2 regions of the Peribacillus sp. NPDC097675 genome follow, and region 2 is predicted to be linked to the other one. Evidence: predicted binding sites of a transcription regulator. Region 2 holds the regulator's gene; the other holds the start of a gene.
What was found. The regulator NrdR, encoded in region 2, represses ribonucleotide reductase genes. The targets are predictions, from matches to a motif close to AACACNATATATNGTGTT.

Region 1 (7,853 bases), 330 kb from region 2:
CTGGTCCAGTAGGGGTAAAGGCGGAACTGATTCCCTATTTGCCTAAACCGCTTGTGATCAAAGATGGTGATCAATATGTTCTTGATTATGACCGTCCGCAATCCATTGGACGCGTCAAGCCCTTTTATGGTAACTTCGGCATCAATGTAAGGGCATATACGTATATCAGGTCGATGGGTCCGGACGGTCTTAAGACCGTTACCGAGAATGCAGTCATCAATGCAAATTATATGATGCGTAGGCTGGAGCCGTATTTCGATTTGCCGTATAACCGTCATTGTAAGCATGAATTTGTACTAAGTGGACGTAGGCAAAAGATGTTGGGTGTTCGCACATTGGATATCGCCAAAAGGTTACTGGATTTTGGGTATCACCCACCAACCATTTACTTTCCGTTAAATGTAGAAGAGGGAATGATGATTGAACCGACTGAAACGGAGTCAAAGGAAACGTTGGACGCTTTTATTGATGCAATGATACAAATAGCCAAAGAGGCAGAAGAAACCCCTGAAATCGTTCAGGAGGCGCCTCATACAACAGTAATTAAACGCCTGGATGAAACATTGGCTGCCAGGAAACCAATTCTTCGTTATCAAGGTTAACGATTCGTATAAAAAAATCCCTGCCAACTGGCGGGGATTTTTTCGTTTGGGCATTCCTATGTATCACGTGGAAATAAGACGCTTAATTGTTATTCATGCTTCCCTTTCCCGTACCGAACACAAAATGCACTTATTTCTTCGCCTTAATCTTACCTGTCCACATTTTGAATCCGCCTTTTAAATGGAAAAGTTCTCTGTAGCCCTTCTTGTATAGCATGGCTGCAGCTCTTCCACTAATGATTTCACTTTGAGCGTACAAATAAACAGGCTTGTCCTGTCTAATTTCGACTAACCGGGTCTTCATTTGTGTCATAGGGATATTTCTTGCGCCTAAGATATGGCCATTATCAAAATCATTGGGTTCCCGCACATCGATTAATTGCACTTTTCTGTAGTTTGCAATAAATTCTTCCTGTGTTAAGGTTTTAACGATCTTACGTTGACGGAACCAATTAAAAAGTGAATATGCAACGATGGCTACTATGATGACGATTAGTGTATATAAAATCTCCAAACATAAAAACTCCCTTCTACCTAAACGAATACAGACAATGTCTATTATATAATTGGTTGCACCAATAATCAAAAAAAACTTCATAAATATTTCTAGCTTTTCTTCCTTTCTTTTTAAGCGTGCAAAACTCTGGTAAACTACTATTTGTGAGTTTTTTTAAAGAGGGTCTAATGAGCCTAGCGGAAAAGAGGGGTAAGTATGGCAAAAGAAAAATGGGGATTCATTGATTCAGGTAATTGTTCGGCTGCTTATAATATGGCAATGGATGAAGCGCTCCTAAACTGGCAGAGTAATGGAGAAATTCCACCCATTATCCGATTTTACGGGTGGAAACCAGCTACATTGTCAATTGGGTATTTTCAAAAGGCAGAAGCTGAAATAGATCTAGCAGAAGTTAAAAGGCAAGGTTTAGGTTTCGTCCGCAGACCTACAGGAGGACGGGCTGTTTTGCATGAACATGAATTAACCTATAGTGTAATCCTCCCCGAGTCCTATCCGGGAATGCCAAATACAGTTACAGAAGCATATCGAGTGATTTCTGAAGGAATATTAATAGGGTTTAGAAATTTAGGATTGGATGCTTATTTTTCTGTGCCGGAAACCGAGCAGGAAAAAGCGCTGTTAAAATCACCAAAGTCCTCAGTCTGTTTCGATGCCCCAAGCTGGTATGAGCTAGTCGTTGAGGGAAGAAAAGTTGCTGGCAGTGCACAAACGAGGCAAAAAGGTGTGATCCTTCAACATGGAGCTATCCTGCTTGAACTTGATGAGGATAAGTTATTTAGTGTATTTAAATTCTCCGATGAGCGGAAAAAAGAAAAAATGAAAAATAATCTAAAGAATAAAGCAGTGGCGATCAATGATCTTGCCGGTAGAAAAATATCAATTCTCGAAGCGAAACAAGCCTTTGAAAAAGGATTTGCTGAAGGACTGTCGATTGAATTGGAACCATTTGAACTGAATGGACAGCAATTACAGGAAGTGAAGGACATTGCCAAAAATAAATACGAAAGCGATGACTGGAATTTTTTGAGGTAGAAAAAGCAAGAGAATGAAATTCGATAATAAATAAGTTTTTTCAGATTTGTGTGAACAAGTTTGCTTTTCCTTTAACGTCAGGGCTTTGAAAGAGGTAGACAAAAAGCAAGGTTGAAATTCATTGAAATCTGTCGAAAATTTATTCAAAATCGACATTTTCCTCCCTTTTGCTAACTCAGTTAATAGATTTATCGTTTGACAAAATCAAAAGACAATCAACGTGGACACAATATATAGTAGTTTAAATAATTACTTAAACACTACATGTTGAATTTTGAGTTTCGCTATGATAAATTTAGTGTAACTTGTTAAGCGAAACGGACATGTAGACTACATATTGATTTTTGCAACAAGAACGGATCTTGAAACATGTAAAGGAGAGGGAATTATGTCAGTTGTAATTAAAGAAGCTTTAAAGGTTGATCTAGAAAGGTTGAATAAAGATATATCTTTATTTCCCCAAGTTCATCCTGTAACGGCTGATATGAAAATGATGCATAAAGGCGTGTCTCGTCTGGTTATGCTTGACCGCTATTCTTTTAAGGATACTGAAAAAATCACACTCTCTGCTGGCGATTTTGTAGTATTGACCATTAAAGAAGATCCGAAATTTCCTGCACGTGGACTTGGCTATATCGTTGAAATTGATTGGGAATCGAAAAAGGCGAAGGTTTTGGTGGATGATGAGTTCCGCGGAGTGCTAGATAATCCAGAAGAAGTGGAAACAGGAATTATTAATCGGCCGCTTGATATTATCGAAAAGCCGCTTGAAATATATTACGAACAAATTGCCAAGCGTAATGCAACGGGTCTGGCTTCAGTAGAAACGACTGAAGAGAAAAGAACAGAATGGTTCCAAAAATTTTATGAGGAACTGAAGGACCTTAATTTTGTGCCGGCCGGCCGTGTTTTATATGGTGCAGGTTCCAACACGGATGTGACGTATTTCAATTGTTACGTAATGCCATTCGTTCCAGATTCCCGGGAAGGGATTTCTGAACATAGGAAACAAGTTATGGAAATCATGAGCCGTGGAGGCGGAGTTGGTACGAATGGTTCGACGCTGCGCCCAAGGAATACCCTAGCGAAAGGGGTTAATGGGAAGTCTTCAGGATCCGTTTCATGGCTTGATGATATAGCGAAATTGACTCACTTGGTTGAACAGGGTGGGAGTAGACGTGGTGCCCAAATGATCATGCTTACCGATTGGCATCCTGACATTGCTGAGTTCATAATTTCTAAAATGCAAAATCCAAGGATTCTTCGTTATCTCATGGAGAATACGAAAGATGAAACCATAAAAAAATATGCATCGGATAAATTGAAATTCACGCCGCATACCGAACAGGAAATGGCCATGTATCAAGGAATCATCAATTATAAAGAGATTCCAGGCCAAGGTGGATTCAATGAGAAAATCATTAGGGAAGCCGAGGAAAAAGTTCGTATAGGCGGAACATATAGTGTCCATAATCCGGACTTCTTGACTGGTGCCAATATTTCAGTCTGTTTAACGAAGGAGTTCATGGAAGCCGTCGAAAAAGATGGTGAATATGAATTGCGTTTCCCAGATGTCGAAAGCTATGATGCGAAAGAAATGGCGATTTATAATGAAGAATGGCACAATGTGGGTGATGTGCGCGAATGGGAGAGAATGGGCCATAAAGTCCGTGTCTACCGTAAAATCCGTGCTAAAGAGCTTTGGAATTTAATCAATATATGTGCGACGTATTCTGCTGAGCCTGGGATATTCTTCATTGATAACGCCAATGAGATGACGAATGCAAAAGCTTATGGACAGCAAGTGGTGGCCACAAACCCATGTGGTGAACAGCCGCTGGCTCCATTCTCCGTTTGTAATCTAGCTGCGGTCAACCTAGCTGAAATGGCCGATAAAGACAATAAGACCGTTAACTACGAAAAGCTTAAAAGAACGGTTGAAGTGGGCGTGCGGATGCAGGATAACGTCATTGATGCAACTCCTTATTTCTTAGAGGAAAACAAAAAACAAGCACTCGGTGAGAGACGGGTTGGACTAGGTGTGATGGGTCTACACGATTTGCTCATCTACTGTGAAACCGAGTATGGTTCAGAAGAAGGAAAGATCCTGGTAGATAAAGTGTTTGAAACGATTGCGACATCAGCCTACAAAGCTTCAGTGGAACTTGCAAAAGAAAAAGGCAGTTTCCCGTTCCTAACTGGTTCCACAGACAAAGAGACGACTGAGCTTAGGACACGCTTCACGAATACTGGGTTTATGAAAAAGATGCCTGAAGATATCCGTGAAAGTGTTGCCGAACACGGCATACGCAACTCGCACTTATTGACCGTTGCCCCAACGGGAAGCACAGGAACGATGGTCGGTGTTTCGACTGGTCTTGAACCATATTTCTCCTTCACGTATTTCCGTAGTGGACGCTTAGGGAAATTCATTGAAGTCAAAGCAGACATTGTTCAGGAATACTTGGATCGTCATCCTGAGGCAGATCCTGAGAATCTTCCGAAGTGGTTCATTTCGGCAATGGAACTGGCTCCGGAAGCCCATGCAGATGTTCAGTGCATTATTCAACGTTGGATTGATAGTTCCATCAGTAAAACGGTTAACGCTCCAAAAGGATATACCGTTGAGCAAGTCCAAAAAGTATATGAACGTTTATACAAGGGCGGTGCAAAAGGCGGTACGGTATATGTAGATGGAAGCCGTGACAGCCAGGTACTGACGCTTAAAGCTGAAGAAAACCAAATGGAACAGCAACTTGAAATGGATGGCTTAACAGATGTGGAAGAAAAGAAAAAGGTCGTTCTGGTCGATACCATCAATGAATTGCGTTCGACTAATGTTACGATTGGATCAGAAGTAGGTAACACGTGTCCAGTTTGCCGTAAAGGTGAAGTTCAGGAAATGGGCGGTTGTAACACATGTACGAATTGTGGTGCACAATTGAAATGCGGACTTTAAACTGAAGGATAATTAGTCGTTGAGGAGAGCTAAACAGCTCCCCCAGCGACTTTTTTTATTGTCAGATTTACTTTTATTTCATGTTCATACATTTTTTATAAAGGAGATTTCGTGAAGGATTTTATTTTTTATGGTTAAACTATTCATTATTAACTACGATGAGGTGTATGAATGGAAAACCAGAAGAGTAATAAGAAGGTAAGCGTTTGGTGTATTGTCAGCATGGCCTCGATTCCTCTCGTGATGACACTGGGGAATTCAATGCTTATACCAGTACTGCCTGTTTTTGAGGAGAAAGTAAACATATCATCTTTTCAATCAAGTATGATAATCACCAGTTATTCGGTAGCTTCGATCTTTCTCATCCCGGTTGCGGGTTACTTATCTGACCGGATTGGAAGGAAAAAAGTTATTCTACCAAGTTTGATCTTAGCTCTTATAGGAGGATTGATTGCGGGTTTTGCTTCCTGGAAAATGGAAGACCCTTATACTTGGATCATTATAGGACGGGTCCTTCAAGGTATTGGTGCATCTGGCGCATCACCAATTATTCTTCCATTAGTAGGAGATCTATACAAAGATGATGATGAAAAAACCAGTTCGACTCTCGGTATCGTTGAAACATCAAATACGTTCGGTAAAGTGTTGAGTCCCATTTTAGGGTCATTGTTTGCAGCTATACTTTGGTTTTTACCGTTCTTTTCAATATCTTTTTTTAGTTTGATTTCCATCGTTCTCGTTTTCTTTTTCATAAAGGTTCCAAAGAATGAAGATGAACCGGTAAAATTCAAGGAATTCATTAAAAAAACGAAAAGCACCTTCAAGGAAGAAGGAAAATGGCTTTACTTAGTCTTTTTATTGGGCGTTTTCGTCATGCTCATTCTTTTTGCAGTGCTATTTTTCTTATCGGATAATTTAGAAAAAATACACCATTTAAAAGGAGTGAAAAAAGGCTTCGTCCTGGCCATTCCTTTATTCTTTTTATGTGTTTCATCTTATGTAGCGGGAAGGAAAATAAAAGGAAGCATACCATTAATGAGGAAAATCATATTGGTTAGCATATTCTTGATGTCAGCAAGTATAGCTTTTGTTGGCTATACAAAGGCAAAAATCATCTTCTTGCTCATCCTGACCTCCCTATTGGGAATTGCTATAGGTGCTATGCTCCCAACCTTGGATGCTCTCATCACAGAAAATATTGAAAAGGAACAAAGGGGAACGATATCATCATTCTATAGTGCTGCACGGTTTATTGGTGTGGCGGCTGGACCGCCACTCATGTCGATTTTAATGAAAAATCATTTGAACACAAGTTATATCATTGCTGGAGTGATGGGCTTGGTCTTGCTTTTCTTTGTCTTTAAATTCATTACCGAAGATACGATGAAAACCGAAAAAACGGGGAAGGCCGAATCCTGATTCAGGATCCGGCCTTTCTATATTGTGTCAGTTATTTTCTATTTGCTGACCGATTTCCTTCTCGGCCAAGTAATGATTCACTCTTTTACTATTCTAAAAATAAATTTTGTCCAATGAATCTCTAAAATGTATTGAGATATTGGATTTTCGTTACTCGTGACTGCCATATAATCATTTTGTCTTTTTTGAATGAATCATGTTTTCCTTTCATTATTGGTCTCCTTTCTTGTATTTACCAATTTAATTTAATCATGAGGATAAAGGAAGAAGTTAAAACTATCCTTATAGATAAATTGACTAGTTTAAATAAAACCATGACCTGATATGGTCGCAGAATGGAGACGAATATGAAACCATTTATCCCACAACTTGTGTATATAGAACCAAAGGCACTGGAATACCCGCTTGGAAGAGAACTAAAACAGAAATTTGAGGATTTGGGTATCGAGATACGTGAAACGACTTCACATAATCAGATTCGGGACTTGCCTGGAGAAAATGACTTTCAAAAGTATCGCGTAGCAAAGTCCACACTCGTGGTAGGTATCAGGAAAACGTTGAAATTCGACACTTCGAAACCTTCAGCTGAATATGCAATTCCTTTGGCCACGGGATGTATGGGGCATTGCCACTATTGTTATTTACAGACGACGCTCGGTGCAAAACCGTATATTAGGACATACGTCAATCTGGATGAGATCTTTGAGGCTGCAGAAAAATATATAAATGAGAGAAAACCAGAAATCACACGTTTTGAAGCCGCTTGTACGTCGGATATCGTCGGGATTGACCATTTGACCCATTCTTTAAAACGGGCAATTGAATACTTCGGTAAAAGTGAATATGGTGTGCTCCGTTTTGTGACGAAATTTCATCATGTCGATCACCTTTTAGATGCCAAACATAACGGGAAGACAAGATTTCGTTTCAGTATTAACTCGAGGTATGTCATTAAGAATTTTGAGCCAGGGACTTCAAGCTTTGAGGAAAGAATGGAGGCGGCACGAAAAGTAGCGGGTGCTGGGTATCCTTTAGGTTTCATCGTTGCACCCATTTACAGGCATGAGAACTGGCAGGAGGGTTATCATGAATTATTCGAAAGGTTAAGTGTAGCCTTGAAGGGGGTACACATTCCTGATTTAACGTTCGAATTGATACAACATCGTTTTACGGGACCTGCTAAAAAAGTAATTCAAAAAAATTACCCGAAATCAAAATTGGAATTGGATGAAACAAAACGAAAATATAAGTGGGGCCGTTATGGAATTGGTAAGTATGTTTACCAAAACGAAGAAGCTAAAGAACTGGAAACCACCATCAGAGG
Region 2 (7,853 bases):
TAGAGTTACCATTGTCCATCATTCTTGCAAATATGGAGTGGCAGGGCGTTAAAGTCGATATCGGGAGATTGAACAAGATGGGACAGGAATTGGCTGTCCGCTTAAGAAGCATTGAAGAACGGATATTCGACTTGGCCGGAGAAGCATTCAATATTAACTCCCCTAAACAACTTGGGATGATTCTTTTTGAGAAATTGGAGCTTCCTGTATTGAAAAAAACAAAGACTGGCTATTCCACGTCAGCTGATGTACTCGAAAAACTTGAGAGTAAGCATGATATCGTTAAAGAAATTCTGCTGTACCGTCAGTTGGGGAAACTTCAGTCAACCTATATCGAGGGCTTGCTCAAAGTTGTGAATCGGGATACGGATAAGGTACACACCCGTTTCAATCAGGCATTGACCCAAACAGGGCGTTTGAGTTCCACGGACCCTAACTTGCAAAATATCCCGATTCGCCTGGAAGAAGGTCGGAAAATCAGACAGGCGTTCATTCCTTCTGAAAAGGATTGGATTATTTTCGCAGCCGACTATTCACAGATTGAGCTCCGCGTATTGGCGCATATTGCTAATGACAGCGGGTTGGTTGACGCGTTCAGGGCGGGTATGGATATTCATACAAGGACTGCGATGGATGTATTCCATGTGCCTTCGGAAGAGGTGACCTCGAACATGCGTCGCCATGCTAAAGCCGTAAACTTCGGAATTGTTTATGGAATAAGTGATTATGGACTTTCGCAAAGTCTTGGAATAACACGAAAAGAAGCTGGTGAGTTCATCGAGAGATACTTTAAAAGCTTCCCGGGTGTGCAAGATTATATGGAAGAAAGCATTCATGAAGCACGTAAGAACGGATATAGTACAACGTTATTACAAAGAAGGCGCTACATTCCGGAAATTACGAGCCGTAATTTCAATATACGCAGTTTCGCTGAAAGGACAGCGATGAATACCCCAATCCAAGGAAGTGCAGCAGATGTCATCAAGCTTGCGATGATCAATATGAACGAGCGTCTGAAAAAAGAAGGTCTTAAAACGAGAATGCTCCTGCAAGTACATGATGAATTGATTTTTGAAGCTCCACCGGAGGAACTTGAGATTCTGATGAAAATCGTACCGGAGGAAATGGAAAGTGCGATTGAACTGAATGTTCCACTAAAAGTGGATTATGCATACGGACCAACATGGTTTGATGCCAAATAAATAAAGATAGGTGATAATGAATGCCAGAACTTCCTGAAGTGGAAACCGTCAGAAGAACATTAGAGCAGCTTGTTTTGGGAAAGGAAATCGTGGAGGTTTCCGTCTTATGGCCGAAAATCATTAAGGCACCTGAACCGGTTGAGCAATTTCAAGATGCATTAAGGGGCCAGACGATTCAAGATATTGGTCGTAGGGGCAAGTTTCTCATTTTTACCTTAGATGATTATGCCATGGTCTCTCATTTAAGGATGGAAGGGAAATATGGAGTGCATCCAAAAGAAGAACCATATGACAAGCACACTCATGTCATTTTCACTTTCACGGACGGCAGTGAACTTAGGTATCGGGATGTCCGCAAATTCGGGACGATGCATTTATTTCGCAAAGGAGAAGAAATGGATCAAATGCCTCTTTTGCATTTAGGTCCTGAACCCTTATCAGACGAGTTCACTGTAGAGGGACTGAGTGCGAAACTTGCTAAAACAAGTAGGAAGATCAAGCCTGTTCTTCTCGATCAAACCGTTGTGGTTGGAATCGGTAATATTTATGTGGACGAATCATTGTTCCGATCCGGCATCCATCCGGAGCGTAAGGCCTCTTCCCTTACCTTGGAAGAAATTATAAGGCTGCATGCCGAAATCGTCGCTACCTTGAGCGAAGCGGTGGAAAAAGGCGGAAGCACAATCCGTTCGTATGTCAACTCACAAGGTCAAATCGGTATGTTTCAATTGGAACTAAATGTATACGGACGCAAAGGGGAGAACTGTAAGGTTTGTAATACCCCTCTAGAGAAGTTAGTCGTGGCCGGACGAGGTACACATATATGTCCGTCCTGTCAGCAGAATAAGTAGTCATATATAAAAACACATCGGATGGGCTCCTTCCATATACTAGGGTAGCAATAAGATGGGAAGGAGCAATCATTCCGATGTGGCTACAAATCATTTTCCTTGCTTTTGCAGTGAGTATTGACGGTTTTGGTGTAGGTTTGACATTTGGTATGCGAAAGATCAAAATACCCTTGAAATCAATTGCAGTGATATCAGTCTGTTCGGCGATGAGTTTGGGGATGGCGATGGTCATCGGTGAATTCATCAGTCAGCTAATCTCTGTCGGGGCCGCTGAAAAAACAGGGGGCATTATCCTTGTTCTTTTGGGTTCCTGGATGGTGTACCAATATTTCAAGCCTGAGAAAGAAACGAATGACGAGCGATATCATGAAAAAATCATCTTTAACTTCGAAATTAAATCACTTGGCGTGGCTATCAATATCCTACAAAAACCATTGAATGCCGATTTTGATAAATCAGGAACAATTACTGGAATCGAGGCACTTGTGCTTGGATTTGCCTTGTCACTCGATGCATTCGGTGCGGGTGTGGGAGCGGCCATGATGGGAATCTCCCCTATCATTCTTGCGCTCTGCATAGCCGTGATGAGCTTCATCTTTATAGGGAGTGGACTTCAATGCGGAAAATTACTTTCTAATAATAAACTTGTGCAGCATTTGACCTTTCTTCCGGGCTTATTACTGATTCTAATTGGCTTATTCAAATTATAAAGAGACGAGATAAAGGGGGAGCTTATGGGACAAATCATTGGAATCACTGGAGGCATTGCCAGTGGGAAAAGTAGTGTCAGCCAATATCTAAGGGAATTGGGATTCACGATAGTGGACGCAGATGTGGCTTCTCGTGCTGTCGTGGAACCTGGTGAAAGTGCCTATCTACAAGTGGTCAAGGCTTTCGGTGAAGGTCTTTTATTACCTGATGAAAGTATTGACCGGGCTAAATTAGGTTCCATTATATTTCATGATCAAGAAAAAAGACTGCTTTTAAATAGCATCGTACATCCGGCTGTGAGGAATTGGATGCGTCAGGAAACGGATAAGGCCCTTGCAACAGGATTGAAAACCGTATTTATGGACATTCCGCTCTTGTTCGAAAGCAAGCTGACGTCCATGGTGGAAAAAACCCTCTTGGTCTATGTAGATGAATCGGTTCAACTGGAGAGGTTAATGAATCGGAACATGTTAACTAAATCCGAGGCATTAGCAAGGATTCATTCGCAAATGCCTTTGAAAGATAAAAAAGCACTAGCGGATGCCATTGTCGATAATAATGGGAATAGGGAAGAAACGAAAAAGCAGGTTGATGACGTACTTAAGAAATGGAATGTCTTATAAAGAATTCGGAAAAAGGAAGAACCCGCAAAGGGTTCTTCCTTTTTTTTACTAAAAAAGAACAAATCCGCTTTTTTATTAACACATTTAGGATTAAATATGTTATACTAATTACATATGAAGGGTAATAAGTATAACATTAATATATTCAGGAGGGTCCGATAAATGAATTCAAGAATAGCAATTAACGGATTTGGAAGAATTGGAAGAATGGTTTTCCGTAAGGCAATTTTGGATGAGAGTCTGGACATCATTGCCATTAATGCAAGCTATCCTGCTGAAACGTTAGCCCATTTATTGAAGTATGATACAGTACATGGGAAATTTGATGGTATGATTGTTGCTGAAGATGATTCCCTTGTCGTGAATGGGCGACGTGTACAACTGATTAATAATCGCGATCCAAAGTTATTGCCTTGGAAAGAGATGGATATAGATATTGTAATAGAAGCTACGGGCAAATTCAATGACCGATCTAAAGCAGCGATGCATCTAGAAGCAGGAGCAAAAAGGGTCATACTTTCCGCGCCGGGTAAAAATGAAGACGTTACCATTGTGATGGGCGTTAATCAGGAAGCGTTAGAAATCGACAAGCACTTTGTTATTTCGAACGCATCTTGCACGACTAATTGCCTTGGACCGGTTGCGAAAGTGCTCGAACAGAAATTTGGTATAGACAACGGCCTAATGACGACCATTCATTCTTATACGAATGATCAAAATAACATTGATAACCCACATAAAGATCTAAGACGTGCTCGCGCTGCTGCTGAAAGTATCATTCCTACGACTACAGGTGCAGCTAAAGCTCTTTCGTTGGTGTTGCCTCAACTGAAAGGCAAGCTTCATGGTATGGCCATACGTGTACCGACGCCTAACGTATCATTAGTCGATCTTGTTGTGGATTTAAATTGTGATGTTACGATTGATGAAGTGAATCAAGCTTTCATTGACGCTTCAGAAAATGAGCTTAACGGAATTATGGAATATACAACAGAACCGCTTGTTTCAAGTGATTTTAAAACCAATCCTCACTCTGCAATCATCGATGGCTTATCGACCATGATGATTGGTGAAAGAAAAGTGAAAATCCTTGCTTGGTATGATAATGAGTGGGGATATTCTAACCGTGTAGTCGATCTTGTCAAATTAGTGGCTTCTGAGTTGAGTAAGGTTTCCGAAGTTCAGATGTCAGCGAATTAGAAAATGATTCAGGGCCCGTTACATCCTTAACGGGCTGTTTATTATGGGATGATTAGTCTAGTCATGAAACAGTTCTGTTGTCTAGGTAAGGATAAAAGTCTGAATGAAATAGTAATTACTTTTAACAATTAATGATTAATTTACCAAAAATGCTAAATGTAGTTGCAAAAGAAAACCATACATTATATACTATGAATCGTGAACTTCTTATATAAGAATGTTTACATAATGGCTACTTAAAGGGTTAGGACCTCTTTGGACTAACTTTCCCCCGTGGTAGTTATTAAGGATTCTGAATTTTTAATCACGGTTAAGGGGGAAACATAATATGGAATCAGCTTACACAATGGAAACTATGGGTAGACATGTCATTTCTGAACTTTGGGGTTGTGACTTTGAAAAACTGAATAATATTGATTTAATTGAAAGAATCTTCGTCGATGCTGCACTGAAATCGGGTGCTGAAGTTCGAGAAGTGGCGTTCCATAAGTTTGCTCCACAAGGAGTGAGTGGGGTTGTCATCATTTCTGAATCACATCTTACCATTCATAGCTTTCCAGAACATGGATATGCCAGCATTGATGTCTATACATGTGGCAACTTAGATCCAAATATCGCTGCTGATTATATTGCAGAGGCTTTGAATGCACAAACGCGCGAAAACATTGAACTTCCACGTGGTCTAGGTCCCGTACAAATGAAAAAAACTAAAATGAGTGTACTATAATATACGAATTAACAGAGATGCCATAAATGCATCTCTTTTTTGATGCAATTGAATGGTTTCCTTCACTTATATCAAGCTCAACTAGCGGACATTACGGGGGATTTGAAAATTACCTGCTGCTGGAAGTTTCACTTTTTACTTGTACTGGTTGCCCCTTTTATATAAGATTAAGATTAAATAGTATTCCTTAGGGAAGTTTGAAGGAATATCACTTAAAATACGGAGCTGGTAATGATGAAATGTCCATCATGTCAATACAATGGAACTAGGGTGCTCGATTCCAGGCCTGTCGACGAAAGTAAATCAATTCGACGGCGCCGCGAATGCGAGGCATGCAGTTTTCGATTCACGACATTTGAAAAGGTCGAGGAAACACCGCTGATCGTCGTGAAAAAGGGTGGAGCACGGGAAGAGTTCAGCCGTGACAAAATCCTGCGCGGACTTATCAGGGCTTGTGAAAAACGTCCAGTTCCGTTAAAGGAACTAGAGCAAATCACAAGTTATGTTGAAAAGGAACTGCGCAATCAAGGTATATCGGAAGTGAAAAGTGATAGTGTCGGTGAAATGGTGATGGATCAACTGGCTGAAGTGGATGAAGTTGCTTATGTGAGATTTGCTTCCGTTTACAGACAATTTAAAGATATAAATGTTTTCATCGATGAATTGAAAGATTTGATAAATAAAGAAAGAAAGTAGAGCTGAAGATTTACTTTGGCTCTTTTTTAACTATATCTTTTGAAAGGTTTGAAGGAAGATGTCCATGCATTGGCAGGAACTGCTCCCCGCGGATTCATATTTGGTTTCCTCTGCGGGGCTGCTTCATGATTATGATCGGAAAATACTCACACGACTGTACCAGCCACTTATAGGACCGATCTGTATTAGCCTATACATGACGTTATGGAGTGAGATGGAGGAGAATCGGCTTTGGTCGGAGGCTTCCTCACATTATCAATTAATGAATACGATCGGCCTTAATTTAAGCGATATTTACGAAGCAAGGCTATTACTCGAAGGTATTGGATTGCTGAATGTGTATAAGAAATCCAAAGGGGATACGAAGGAATTTATTTATGAACTAAATCCCCCTTTAACACCCCAGCAGTTTTTCACGGATGGGATGCTGAATATATATTTATATAAAAAAATCGGAAAGGTCCAGTTCAATCGGCTAAAAAGATTCTTTTGTGTGGACACTATCGCAACAGATGAATTTGAACATGTGACGAAATCATTCGCAGAGGTGTTTGCGTCGGACCATCTAGATTCATTGTACGTGACGGATGAAGCGAAAAACGAATGGGATCCAGTACCTGACCAGCGATTCGTTGATCAATCTGACGGAGTTGAGCCATCAGGGTTCGACGGCCTGTTTGATTTTGGCCTTATGTTTGCAGGCATGAAGAACTCAATCGTGCCCAAAAAAGCTTTTACACCCAAAATAAAAAATACGGTGGCCAAACTTGCCTTTTTATATGGAATCAATCCACTTGAGATGCAAAAACTAGTGATGGATGCAGTAACATTGGACGATGAAATTGATGAAGAGTTACTCCGAAAAGCGGCAAGGGACTGGTATCAAATTGAACGGCAGGCCGATATGCCTTCTTTGGTTAACCGTGTACAGCCAGTAAGGGAACGCACGCAAAAAGAGGAACCTAAAACTCAAGAGCAAGAGCTGATACGGCATTTGGAGACTACTTCACCACGAGATCGACTCATGCAGCTATCCGGAGGAGCTGAGCCGACAGGCGGAGATTTAAAAGTGGTTGAGGGTGTGATGATCAATCAAAAGCTGAATCCTGGAGTGGTGAATGTTTTAATTGAATACGTTATGCTTAAAACAGACATGAAATTCACGAAGGGCTATGTGGAAAAACTGGCTGGTCATTGGGCACGCCTGAAGGTCTCTACTGTCATGGAAGCGATGGAACTAGCTAAAAATGAACACCGGAAATATCAAGAGTGGGCACAAGGAAGTAAAAATGTTGCAAAAGGTGGCCGGAAAAAATCAATAAGAGAAGAAGTGATTCCGGACTGGCTTGAGCAGAAAGAGGATAAACAAGAACAGAAAGCTGAGCAACCTGAACTGAATGAACAAAAACGTGAGCTGCAAGAGAAATGGAAGCAGTGGAAAGCTGGAGGTGAAATGAACGATGGAAAAGATTAATAGATCGCTTAGTAAGCTGGCCAATACGGGTGACTTTCAGCAGCGCTATGAACAGTTGAAGCAGGAAATTTTCGAAAATGAACAAGTGCGTCTGTTTTTGAACGCCAATAGCTCAACAGTCACAGACGAAATGATAGACAAGAATTTAGGGAAGCTTTATGAATTTATTTCTCAAAGCAACAAGTGTGATAAATGTCCAAGCTTGGATGGATGCATCAATATGATGAATGGGTATTATCCAAAGCTGGTTGTTCAAGGGAAGGCTCTTAATCTGAATTATGAGGTCTGTCCAAGAAAATTGGCGGAAGATGAAAAGCGGAAACGGGAAAAACTCATCCGTAGTCTTTATGTTCCTAAGGACATTCTGAA

Region 1: the regulator NrdR is predicted to act here: its motif matches at 2,375-2,392, upstream of ACQKL5_RS01995 (vitamin B12-dependent ribonucleotide reductase).

The regions. Positions count from the first base shown of each region.
Region 1 covers NZ_JBNNSK010000001.1:399,790-407,642, forward strand. The annotation lists gene gcvPB (aminomethyl-transferring glycine dehydrogenase subunit GcvPB) at 1-602, shown strand, start outside; gene ACQKL5_RS01985 (rhodanese-like domain-containing protein) at 733-1,116, opposite strand; gene ACQKL5_RS01990 (lipoate--protein ligase family protein) at 1,315-2,151, shown strand; gene ACQKL5_RS01995 (vitamin B12-dependent ribonucleotide reductase) at 2,540-5,110, shown strand; gene ACQKL5_RS02000 (MFS transporter) at 5,282-6,529, shown strand; gene splB (spore photoproduct lyase) at 6,877-7,853, shown strand, end outside.
Region 2 covers NZ_JBNNSK010000001.1:66,882-74,734, forward strand. The annotation lists gene polA (DNA polymerase I) at 1-1,202, shown strand, start outside; gene mutM (DNA-formamidopyrimidine glycosylase) at 1,223-2,053, shown strand; gene ytaF (sporulation membrane protein YtaF) at 2,131-2,763, shown strand; gene coaE (dephospho-CoA kinase) at 2,788-3,387, shown strand; gene ACQKL5_RS00320 (glyceraldehyde-3-phosphate dehydrogenase) at 3,550-4,587, shown strand; gene speD (adenosylmethionine decarboxylase) at 4,934-5,314, shown strand; gene nrdR (transcriptional regulator NrdR) at 5,549-6,010, shown strand; gene ACQKL5_RS00335 (replication initiation and membrane attachment family protein) at 6,075-7,484, shown strand; gene dnaI (primosomal protein DnaI) at 7,471-7,853, shown strand, end outside.